One region of the Pseudomonas sp. FW306-02-D09B genome, then DNA from elsewhere that is predicted to be linked to it. Evidence: predicted binding sites of a transcription regulator. Region 1 holds the regulator's gene; the other holds the start of a gene.

Region 1 (5,748 bases):
TCATTGCCGCGTTGCTCGCGGCCGTTGGCTACTGGAACATCAGCCCGGAACGCTTTCTCGACAAGCCGGTAGCGCACGTCGACGAGAGCCAGATCGACTACTACGCCATCAACGCCCACAGCGTGCAGTACCTGCCCGATGGCAAATTGCAATATGACCTGACATCCGACAAGGTCGAGCACGTCAAAGCAACCGACATCACCCTGCTGACCAACCCCGACCTGAACATGTATCGGGGCACCGCGTACCCCTGGCACATCCAGAGCAAGCGTGGCGAGGTCAATTCAGGCGGCACTGAAGTTGAATTGATCGACTCGGTACGTATCGCACGCACGGACGAGCAGAACCGCCCGATGCTGATTACCAGTAGTCGTATGACGGTATTCCCGCAACAGCAATATGCGCAGACCCAGCAAGCCGTTAGAATCGACGGCGCTGGTGGTGTATCGACTGGTAACGGAATGAAAGCGTATTTGAAAGACAGCAGGATACACCTGCTATCGAACGTAAGAGGACAGTATGAGGCTCGTTAAAACTCTCCCTATTTTGCTCAGTCTGGGCGCAGCACTGGGAAGCGTGAGCGCCTGGGCTCTGCCGAACGATAGCCAGCAACCCATTCGCATTCAGGCTGACGATGCTCAGCTGGACGACAAGAATGGCGTGGCCACCTACAAAGGTGACGTGATCATTACCCAGGGCTCGATGATCATCAAAGGCAACACCGTGACCATCACCCGCACCAAGGCCGGCGACATCGATGTCGTGACTTCGGTGGGCAACCTGGCGTATTTCGAGCAGTTGCAAAAGCCGACCGACACGAAACCCGTCCAGGGCTACGGGGTGACTATCCAGTACCATGCCGCGCAAAACCGCATCGTACTGATCGACCGCGCCAAGGTGATCAACGAAGGCAACACCACCGAAGGCGAGAAAATCGTCTACGACACCGTCAAGCAGGTTGCTAACGCAGGCCGCGCTACCGGTGCCTCGGTCACCGCGCCGCGCCCACGGGTCGATATGGTTATCCAGCCGAAAAAGAAAACCGACGAGCAGAAGGCCCAGTAATGGCAACTCTGAAAGCCCAGCATCTGGCCAAGAGCTACAAGAGCCGCCAGGTCGTGCGTGACGTCAGCCTGTCGATCGACAGCGGCCAGATCGTCGGCCTGCTTGGCCCGAACGGTGCCGGCAAGACGACCTGCTTCTACATGATCGTGGGCCTGGTCCAGGCCGATCAGGGTCGCGTACTGATCGACGACCTGGACGTCAGCCACCAGCCAATGCACGGTCGTGCACGAGCGGGTATCGGCTATCTGCCACAAGAAGCGTCGATCTTCCGCAAACTTTCGGTCGCCGACAACATCATGGCCATCCTCGAGACCCGCAAGGAACTCGACAAGGCCGGTCGTCGTAAAGAGCTGGAAAGCCTGTTGCAGGAATTCCACATCAACCACATCCGCGACAACCTCGGCATGAGCCTTTCCGGTGGCGAACGTCGCCGTGTGGAAATCGCTCGCGCCCTGGCCACGGCACCGAAATTCATCCTGCTCGACGAACCTTTCGCCGGCGTGGACCCGATTTCGGTGGGCGACATCAAGCAGATCATTCATCACCTCAAAGCCAAGGGTATCGGCGTGCTGATCACGGACCACAACGTTCGTGAAACCCTGGACATCTGCGAAACCGCCTACATCGTCAACGACGGTCAATTGATCGCCGAAGGCGACGCCGAAACCATCCTGGCCAACGACCTGGTCAAGGAAGTGTATCTGGGCCATGAGTTCCGCCTGTAAGCACTGAGGTGTCTGGTCAGTCGCCGGAGCGCTTGCCCCAATAAAACTATACGTATTTATTGTTACAGCGCTCTAGGCAAACACTTCAGTTTCAGGCATATAATTTGCTTATGTTTGGCGCTCCGGCGCCCTGTAGTGGATGGCGCATGTGCGCCGGCGAATAAGGTGTTAAGCCCCTGCCATGAAACCATCGCTAGTCTTGAGAATGGGCCAGCAGCTGACGATGACACCGCAGCTGCAACAGGCCATCCGCCTGCTCCAATTGTCGACCCTGGACCTGCAACAGGAAATCCAGGAGGCACTGGAGTCCAATCCAATGCTCGAACGCCAGGAAGAAGGCGACGACTTCGATAACGCCGACCCGATGGCGGACAATATCGAGCAGAAACCCAACACCGACATCCAGGAACCCTCCTACCAGGAAACCGCGCCGACGGTAGATAACCTCGAGGAAGGCGACTGGAATGAGCGCATCCCTAACGAACTGCCGGTCGACACCGCCTGGGAAGACGTTTACCAGACCAGCGCCAGCAGCCTGCCGAGCAACGATGACGACGAATGGGACTTCACCACTCGCACTTCCGCCGGCGAAAGCCTGCAGAGTCATCTGCTCTGGCAATTGAACCTGGCGCCGATGTCCGACACCGATCGACTGATCGCGGTGACCCTGATCGATTGCATCAACAATCAGGGCTACCTGGACGAAACCCTCGAGGAAATCCTCGAAGCCTTCGATCCGGAACTGGACATCGAGCTCGACGAGATCGAAGCCGTCCTGCATCGCATCCAGCAATTCGAGCCGGCCGGTATCGGCGCACGCAACCTCAGCGAATGCCTGTCGCTGCAACTGCGTCAATTGCCCGCCAAGACCCCTTGGCTGGCTGAGGCCAAGCGCCTCGTCATCGATTACATCGACCTGCTGGGCAGCCGCGACTACAGCCAACTGATGCGCCGCATGAAGCTCAAGGAAGATGAGCTACGCCAGGTCATCGAACTGGTGCAAAGCCTGAATCCGCGTCCAGGCTCGCAAATCGAGTCCAGTGAAGCCGAGTACGTCGTTCCCGACGTCATCGTGCGCAAAGACAACGAGCGCTGGCTGGTGGAGTTGAACCAGGAGTCGGTTCCGCGCCTGCGCGTCAACCCGCAGTACGCCGGCTTTGTCCGCCGCGCCGACACCAGCGCCGACAACACCTTCATGCGCAATCAGTTGCAGGAAGCGCGCTGGTTCATCAAGAGCCTGCAAAGCCGCAACGAAACCCTGATGAAAGTCGCTACCCAGATCGTCGAGCACCAGCGCGGCTTCCTTGAGTACGGCGATGAGGCCATGAAGCCTTTGGTCCTGCATGACATCGCTGAAGCGGTCGGCATGCACGAGTCGACGATTTCACGGGTGACCACGCAAAAATTCATGCATACCCCACGCGGTATTTATGAACTGAAATACTTTTTCTCCAGCCATGTCAGCACCTCTGAAGGCGGCGAATGCTCGTCCACAGCGATCCGCGCGATCATCAAAAAACTGGTTGCAGCGGAAAATCAGAAAAAGCCGTTGAGTGACAGCAAGATCGCTGGTTTACTGGAGGCACAAGGCATTCAGGTGGCCCGCCGCACCGTCGCCAAGTACCGCGAGTCCCTGGGGATCGCGCCTTCGAGCGAACGCAAGCGGTTGATGTGACGGGCTACGCCATAGCGTTCCAGGGTGTGTTCGAAAGCTTTTCGGACACGCTCTAGTGGCAGGCAAGCCAGCCTGCCGCCTTATGCACTGGCAACGAAGGAGAAGCTGTATGCAAGTCAACATCAGTGGACACCAACTGGAAGTGACCGAACCCCTGCGCATCTACATCGGCGAAAAGCTCGACCGATTAGAAAGGCATTTCGACAAGATCACCAATGTGCAGGTCACGTTGACCGTCGAGAAGCTGCTGCAGAAAATCGAAGCCACGCTGCATATCCCCGGTGGAGAAGTGGTCGCCAACGCTGAGCATAACGACATGTATGCCGCGATCGACGCCCTGACCGACAAGCTGGATAAACAACTCAAAAAGCATAAGGAAAAGACCCAGAGCCTCCTCCAGGGCGCGACCGGTCGTTAACACTCCCAACCCATGATCCGACTTGAAAACATCCTGACCCCCGGCCGTTCTTTGGTGAACGTGCCGGGCGGCAGTAAAAAGAAAGCCCTCGAACAAATTGCCAACCTGATCGCCCGCGAAGTGCCGGGTCTGGCCATGCAGGATGTCTTCGAGAGTCTGGTCGCCCGTGAAAAACTCGGCTCCACCGGTTTTGGCAACGGCATCGCCATCCCCCACTGCCGCCTCAAAGGTTGCGAGTCGCCCATCAGTGCCTTGATGCACCTGGACGCTCCTATAGATTTCGACGCCATCGACGGCGCTCCGGTCGACCTGCTATTCGTTCTGCTGGTCCCGCAAGCCGCTACCGATGCGCACCTGGAACTGCTGCGCCAGATCGCCAGCATGCTTGATCGTAAAGAAGTCCGTGATCGCCTGCGCAGCGCAAAAAGTAATGAAGCCTTGTATCAGGTTGTCCTCGACGAGCAGAACGGTCACTAATCATGCGCTTGATCATCGTCAGCGGCCGTTCTGGCTCAGGTAAAAGTACCGCCCTCGATGTACTGGAGGACAACGGTTACTACTGCATCGACAACCTGCCGGCCGGCCTGTTACCGGAACTGGCCGAGCGCGCACTGATTCACACCGAACTGGCGCAACCGCTGGTTGCGGTTTCCATCGATGCGCGCAACCTGCCGAGCCACCTGTCACGCTTCCCGGAACTCCTGGAAGAAGTGCGCAGCCGGCACATTCAATGCGATGTGCTGTACCTGGACGCCGACGAAGAAACCTTGCTCAAGCGTTTCTCGGAAACCCGTCGCCGCCACCCGCTGAGCAGCGCCAACCGCTCGCTGGCCGAAGCCATCGATGACGAAACCAATCTGCTGGGGCCGATTGCCGACCTGGCGGACCTCAAGGTCAACACCACCAATCTGAACCTGTATCAGTTGCGCGATACCATCAAGTTGCGCCTCTTGAACCAGCCAGAGCCGGGCACTGCGTTTCTGGTGGAATCCTTCGGCTTCAAGCGGGGCATGCCGGTGGATGCCGATCTGGTGTTCGACGTACGTTGCTTGCCGAACCCATACTGGAAGCCGGAACTGCGCGGTCAGTCCGGGCTGGACCAGCCGGTTGCCGAGTACCTGGCAGCTCAACCGGATGTCGAAGAGATGTTCCAGGACATCTCCACTTACCTGCTCAAATGGCTACCGCGCTTTGCCGCCAGCAACCGCGCTTACGTCACCATCGCCATTGGCTGCACCGGCGGGCATCATCGCTCCGTCTACCTGACCGAACGCCTGGGTCAGGTCCTGCAACAATCCCTGAAGAACGTCCAGGTTCGCCACCGCGACCTTAGCTAAAGGATTCACACCGCGATGCCTGCTCTGGAAATTGAAATCATCAACAAACTGGGTCTGCATGCCCGTGCTTCCGCCAAATTCGTTGGCGTCGCGGGTCAGTTTCCCTGCCAGATCAGAGCCGGACGCACCCCGCAATCCATGGTCGACGGCAAAAGCATCATGGCCATGATGATGCTCGCGGCTGGCAAAGGCACCAAGATCCACCTGAGCACTGAAGGTGAGCAGGAGCAGGAAGCGATGGACGCATTGGTGGCGCTGATCAACAACTACTTCGACGAAGGCGAGTAAACACACAACCTTTTGGCGAGCGAGCTTGTGTGGCGAGGGAGCTTGCTCCCGCTCGATCGCGAAGCGGTCGTAATCCAACAATCGCATTCCACCTGAATACTCGCGGCGGCTGGCTTTAGGGCCGCTCCGCACCCCAACGGGAGCAAGCCCCCTCACCACAGGGTTTGCTTCAGGCAATAAAAAAGCGCGCCACCCATTGGGTGGCGCGCTTTTTTTGTATCGCGGTAGCGCTTAGCTGCC
Region 2 (5,748 bases), on a different contig from region 1:
GATGACGCTCGGGCTTGGCCAGTTCATTGGTGACATCGAAGCTGTACCACGCGTCGTCGAGCCAGGCTTCAGCCCAGGCGTGACTGGCCAGGTGTTCGCTATTTTCGCTGAACAGATAACCCGACACATACCGCGCTGGAATCCCCAGGCTACGCGTACAGGCAAGAAACGCATGGGCGTGATCCTGACAGACCCCGGCGCGCCCGGCGAACGCTTGAGCGGCGCTGGTGTCGACTTCGGTGGAGCCCGGCGTGTAGGTCATGTGCTGGTTGAGGCCATGCATCAAGTCGATCAACGCTGTGCGATCGCGCCGTTGGTGACATTGCTTCTCGGCGAATGCGCGTAACGCTTCATCCGCCTCGGTCAGTCGAGTGAAACGCAAGAACGGCAGCGCTGACTGGCTCTCATGCTCGGCCTCACGCAACTCATCGATGTCCACCAGGCCTTGTGCGCCGATGATGATCGCCTCATGAGGCTCGTCCATCGTCAGTACATGCAGGATGTTGCCAAACGGATCGAGTTGCGCACGCACTGGCCGTGGCAGGTCGAGCTGCCAGCTCAGTACGTGCTGACGCTCGCTGTCGTGAGGCGTCAGTCGCAAATACTGGATGCTTGCCCGCACCTGATCTTCGTAGTGATAGGTGGTCTCGTGGCTAATGGAAAGTCTCATGCAGCCTCCAGATAGGAACTGTGTATGGCGTTGCCCAACTGGCGCACCAGCGGGATGAACTCGGTCAGCCAGGCGTGCAGGCCTTCGGCGAGGATTTCGTTGATGCCGGTGTATCGCAGCCGCGCATCCACTTCTGCTGCCAGACGTTGCGCTGGACGGCCATTGGTCCCCGGCAGGCTCGCGAGGATCTGGTCGATTTCCTCAGTGCAGGCACGCAGCGAACGCGGTACGTCGGCACGTAGCAGCAACAGCTCGGCGACGTGCCTCGCGCCAGGCGCGTCGCGGTAGATCTCGGTGTACGCCTCGAACGACGACAAGGCCCGCAGCAACGCACTCCACTGGTAATACGCGTGGGCCGTACCATCGCTGACCGCCTCGGCCTGATCACCGGCCATTTCGTAGCGGGCATCGAGCAGGCGTAGCGTGTTGTCGGCCCTTTCAATGAAGGTCCCCAGGCGAATGAAGCGAAAGGCATCGTTGCGCATGATGGTGCCGTAGCACGCGCCCCGGAACAGGTGGGAACGTTCTTTGATCCACTCGCAGAAACGGCTCATGCCATAGCGGCTGAGACCCTGTTCGGCGATACCGCGAATCTCCAGCCAGGTTGCGTTGATGTTTTCCCACATGTCGGCAGTAATCCGCCCACGCACTGCGTGAGCACTGGCGCGCGCGGCTCCGAGGCAACTGTAGATGCTGGCCGGGTTCGCTGCATCCAGGGCGAAGAAGTGCAGCAAACGCTCGGCATGCAATTGACCGTGGCGCTCAAGGTAATCGTCCAGCGTGCCGGTGATCAGCAAGGGCATCGCCAATTCGTGCAGACCATCGCCGCGCCCATCCTGCGGCATCAATGACAGCGAATAACTGATGTCGAGCATCCGTGCGAGGTTTTCCGCCCGTTCCAGGTAACGCGACATCCAATACAAATCCGAGGCGGTTCTACTTAACATGGCAGGTTTCCTTCAATCCTCGACCACCCAGGTGTCCTTGGTTCCGCCACCCTGGGACGAATTGACCACCAGGGATCCTTCGCGCAGGGCTACACGGGTAAGGCCACCGGGTACGACCCGGGTTTCGCGGCCAGACAGGACAAACGGACGCAAGTCGATGTGCCGCGGCGCGATGCCGTTTTCGACAAACGTCGGGCAGGTCGACAGGGACAACGTCGGTTGGGCGATATACGCGTGGGGCTTGGCCTTGATGCGTGCGCGGAACGCTTCGATTTCGGCGGCGGTGGCCGCGGGCCCGACCAGCATTCCGTAACCACCGGAACCCTGAGTTTCCTTGACCACCAGCTCAGGCAGGTTCGCCAGCACGTGAGAAAGTTCTGACGGGTTGCGACACTGCCAGGTCGGCACGTTCTTCAGGATCGGTTCTTCGTCCAGGTAGAAACGAATCATCTCGGTCACGAACGGATAAACCGACTTGTCGTCCGCGACACCGGTGCCGATGGCATTTGCCAGCACCACATTGCCGGAGCGATAGGACGACAGCAGTCCTGGAACGCCGAGCATCGAATCCGGATTGAACGCCAACGGATCGAGGAAAGCATCGTCGAGGCGACGGTAGATCACGTCGACGGCTTTCGGACCGTCGGTGGTGCGCATGAACACCTTGTCGTCGCGCACGAACAGGTCCGCGCCTTCCACCAACTCCACGCCCATCTCCCGCGCCAGAAACGCGTGCTCGAAGAACGCACTGTTGAAGCGCCCGGGAGTCAGTACCACGACACTCGGATTGTCCAGCGGGCTGGAGCTTTTCAGCGTGTCGAGCAACAGGTTCGGGTAATGATCTATGGGCGCGATGCGCTGGGCGGCGAACAACTCGGGGAAGAGCCGCATCATCATCTTGCGGTCTTCGAGCATGTAGCTGACGCCACTGGGCGTGCGCAAATTGTCTTCGAGCACGTAGTACGTGCCGTCGCCATCGCGCACCAGATCGACGCCAGAGATGTGCGAATAGATATCGCGGTGCAGATCCAGCCCTTGCATGGCGAGCTGGTATTGCTCGTTGGCCAGCACTTGTTCGGCCGGGATGATGCCGGCCTTGATGATGCGCTGCTCGTGATACAGGTCGGCGAGGAACATATTCAATGCCTTGACCCGCTGAATACAGCCGCGCTCAACGATCCGCCATTCGCTGGCGGGGATGCTGCGGGGAATGGTGTCGAAGGGAATCAGGCGCTCTGTCCCCTGCTCATCACCATAGAGCGTGAAGGTTATTCCGGCACGATGAAATAACAGATCGGCCTCGCGTCGCCGTTGTGCCAAAAGCTCGTCAGGCGTTTCAGCTAACCAACGGGCGAACTCCCGATAGTGCGGGCGGACCAGGCCGCCAGCGTCGTACATTTCATCAAAATAGGTGCGGATCATGCCGTACTCCTTGTCACCCGGACACCTGGACTTCGCAAGGCCCGTGCCAGTGGCATAAACGCTTTGCTATCAATCGGTTGGCTAATCACCGAAGACACGCCGCACCAATCCTGTGCAGCAAATGCCCCAACCCGTTCGTCCCCCGCTTCATTGCGAAGCAATGCTCATGGTCAATACCCGCCTAGCCAGAGTTGATTTCACGGCCTGTGTGCGGTTGCGATCCTTTGACATTCTCAATGTCCGAAAACGAAAACGGCCAACCCTGAGGTCAGCCGTTGCTGAGTGTTGTCGCTGTTCATAGTGTTATGCGAGTAGCCCTCGTACCTCCTGCTTGACGCCCCATCCTTCGATAATCCCCCCCAAAGGCTCGACCACCGCCTCAAAGTCCTGTTCAAAGTCACCGATGCCGCCATAAGTGGCGTACATCACCTTGCTCAACTCCAAATGCCAGGCACCGTCATCACGCACGCTGACCTGCGCATTCAAGGACTCACCGCGAAAATGCCCTGCCGCCCTGCGTGCCCGCTCCTCATCCGGAAAAATGGCGTAGAACTCGATGGGATGGAACCGTGAAAAGTCAAAACCGCCTTCTTTCATGCGGCGCAGCACACTGCTGCTGATGTCTTCTTGATAGGCTGTGCTCATGAAACGTCCTCCTCAAACTGATGGATAGACTTTCCGTACTCCCTGCGCCCGCAACCGAATGGTGAGGGCGATACGGCAATCAAATTGCCGCCGGGAAACAAGCATGTAGCTGACAAGACCAGACCTTAGCGATCCATTCGCTGATCTCGTTTGCAGAGTAGCCCCAAGTCAGAGCTGCTGCCAAGGCCTGTTTGCGAGTCGCATCAAGTGGTTATGCAAGTGGAGTGATACTGAGAATTTCAATACTGTTCTGATCTTTCAGGCTTTTGACTGTCGGATCATCCGTTCGCCCCTCCAGATCATTGAGATCGAGCTCGGCCGGGACAGGGAGGAGTTTTGCCCGAATCAATTGCGCGGCCCGCTCCATCGTGGGTTTTTGTTCGCAATCGAATTGCTCCACGGTCTGCACGCCGTGATCATCTACGAAGGTGACTTCCCACTTTTGCATCGGTGCCTCCTTGGTAAAACCCACAGATGGGCTTACAACATCTCGACCCCGAATACCGGAAAATCGTTCCTCCTGAATCCATCGGTTTGATGTGAAAAAGGCCGCCGGTTGGCAGCCTCTTTGCGAAAAGCACGGCATTACTTCTCGGCGCGTGCTTTCAGGGCTTTCAAGGTATTGAAGGGTGCGTCGACCACAAACTTGTTGGCCAGCCACGACGGCACACTACCACCTGGCTCGGTGTGAACCTGATAGGTCACTTCGACCTGGTCTGCACCTTTTGGAACAAATTTCCAGAAGCCTTGAACCTGGGTGACACGAACAAAACCTTTTTCTTCAGGCAGGTAGGTCGGCACACCTTCAAGCTTACGCGTCAGGCTGCCATCGGCGCCCTCGACAGTGGTCACGTGCAATACCGAATCACGCGCCGTCACCGGCCATGGGGTGCTGAACTGCGTGTAGGTCCAGCTTTGATCGCCTTCGTGCTTGAGCAACTTCTGTGCCTTGCACTCATGGATCCAGGCACACGCGCCAGGCACGTCTTCCTGAAGCGCGCGCAACTTGGCCACGGAGGTCTTCATCACGGTCACACCGCGGTAGGCCTTGTACTGAGACCCGGCGACTTCACTCAGGGAAACCTTGATTCCGTCCTCATCCTTGGCAGTTTTCCAGTCTTCGGCCTGGGCTGTCGTGGCCAGCAGAACCGTCAAACCACACAACACAGCGATACGATGCAGCGAACCCATAGTCTTATTCCTTATTGTTGAAGTTCCGTTCGTTGAACACACTACGCCGCGGTCATTTGCTCCCACCAACCGATCAACTTGATGGCTTCTTCCCGGCTGTTGCCACACACCTCGACATCCGCCTGAAACGCGCCACAGACCGCAGGCCGTTCAGGCTTGCCGAAAATACGGCACAGATTATCGACAGACAGTTGCACACAACGTTCTCCCGCCGCTTTGCCGTTTGGCATGCCGGGGATGGGTGTGCTGATGGAAGGGGCAATGCAACAGGCGCCACAGCCTTCACGGCAGTTCATGACGACACGCTCCTCGCGACGGGTAATGTGTTGGATAACGTGGACTAGAGTACCCGCTAAAACAGCCGTTTGAAATTGGCCGGATAGAGGTTTTTCGCTCAAACACGCGTGACTGACCAGTCTCCGACCAAGCGTCAGGTGCGCGGGTCACAGAGCAATGTGCGATTTTACTGCTTGAACTGGAATTCCAGTGCCGCACCGTCGACCTCTCGGTGCTCTTCCTTGCGCATTTGCAACTGCATTTCGTTACTGAGCAGGCGACCGTTAAGCTGGAACGGGCTGTCAGCCTTGATTTTTTCACCAAACATGGGCGGCAGCAAAGGGGCATGTTTGACTAGCGGAACAGTGCCAACAGGTTGTAACTGCTTAACCATGTCCGGCGGCAGGCTCAAATCCAGCTTGGCTGGAGGCAAGTACGTGGTTCTGACCACCTCGCTCGCGGATTTTGATTTTGAGGCAATGGGTGGGCGTTTCTTTTGTGACTTCGGCTTCTTTACTGCTTCGGCCTTTTTGGCTGGTATGTGTTTTTTTGTCGGCACAACGGGCTTTGCCTTCACCTCAGAAGTGCTGATGCCCC

What was found. Region 1 encodes sigma-54, which starts transcription at its own class of promoters, with help from an activator protein. Its sites were predicted from a motif close to ANTGGCATNNANNTTGCTNT; they were not measured.
Region 2: the regulator sigma-54 is predicted to act here: its motif matches at 3,071-3,090, upstream of AC3WK5_RS14030 (circularly permuted type 2 ATP-grasp protein).

Annotation. Positions count from the first base shown of each region.
Region 1 is NZ_JBYSXY010000018.1:46,972-52,719, forward strand. It holds gene lptC (LPS export ABC transporter periplasmic protein LptC) at 1-533, shown strand, start outside; gene lptA (lipopolysaccharide transport periplasmic protein LptA) at 520-1,065, shown strand; gene lptB (LPS export ABC transporter ATP-binding protein) at 1,065-1,790, shown strand; gene AC3WK5_RS24655 (RNA polymerase factor sigma-54) at 1,972-3,465, shown strand; gene hpf (ribosome hibernation-promoting factor, HPF/YfiA family) at 3,575-3,883, shown strand; gene ptsN (PTS IIA-like nitrogen regulatory protein PtsN) at 3,896-4,360, shown strand; gene rapZ (RNase adapter RapZ) at 4,363-5,220, shown strand; gene AC3WK5_RS24675 (HPr family phosphocarrier protein) at 5,236-5,508, shown strand; gene pmbA (metalloprotease PmbA) at 5,740-5,748, opposite strand, start outside.
Region 2 is NZ_JBYSXY010000007.1:81,182-86,929, reverse strand. It holds gene AC3WK5_RS14040 (transglutaminase family protein) at 1-670, opposite strand, end outside; gene AC3WK5_RS14035 (alpha-E domain-containing protein) at 667-1,617, opposite strand; gene AC3WK5_RS14030 (circularly permuted type 2 ATP-grasp protein) at 1,630-3,039, opposite strand; gene AC3WK5_RS14025 (ribonuclease E inhibitor RraB) at 3,343-3,684, opposite strand; gene AC3WK5_RS14020 (hypothetical protein) at 3,896-4,132, opposite strand; gene AC3WK5_RS14015 (START domain-containing protein) at 4,270-4,875, opposite strand; gene AC3WK5_RS14010 (YkgJ family cysteine cluster protein) at 4,917-5,171, opposite strand; gene AC3WK5_RS14005 (translation initiation factor 2) at 5,339-5,748, opposite strand, start outside.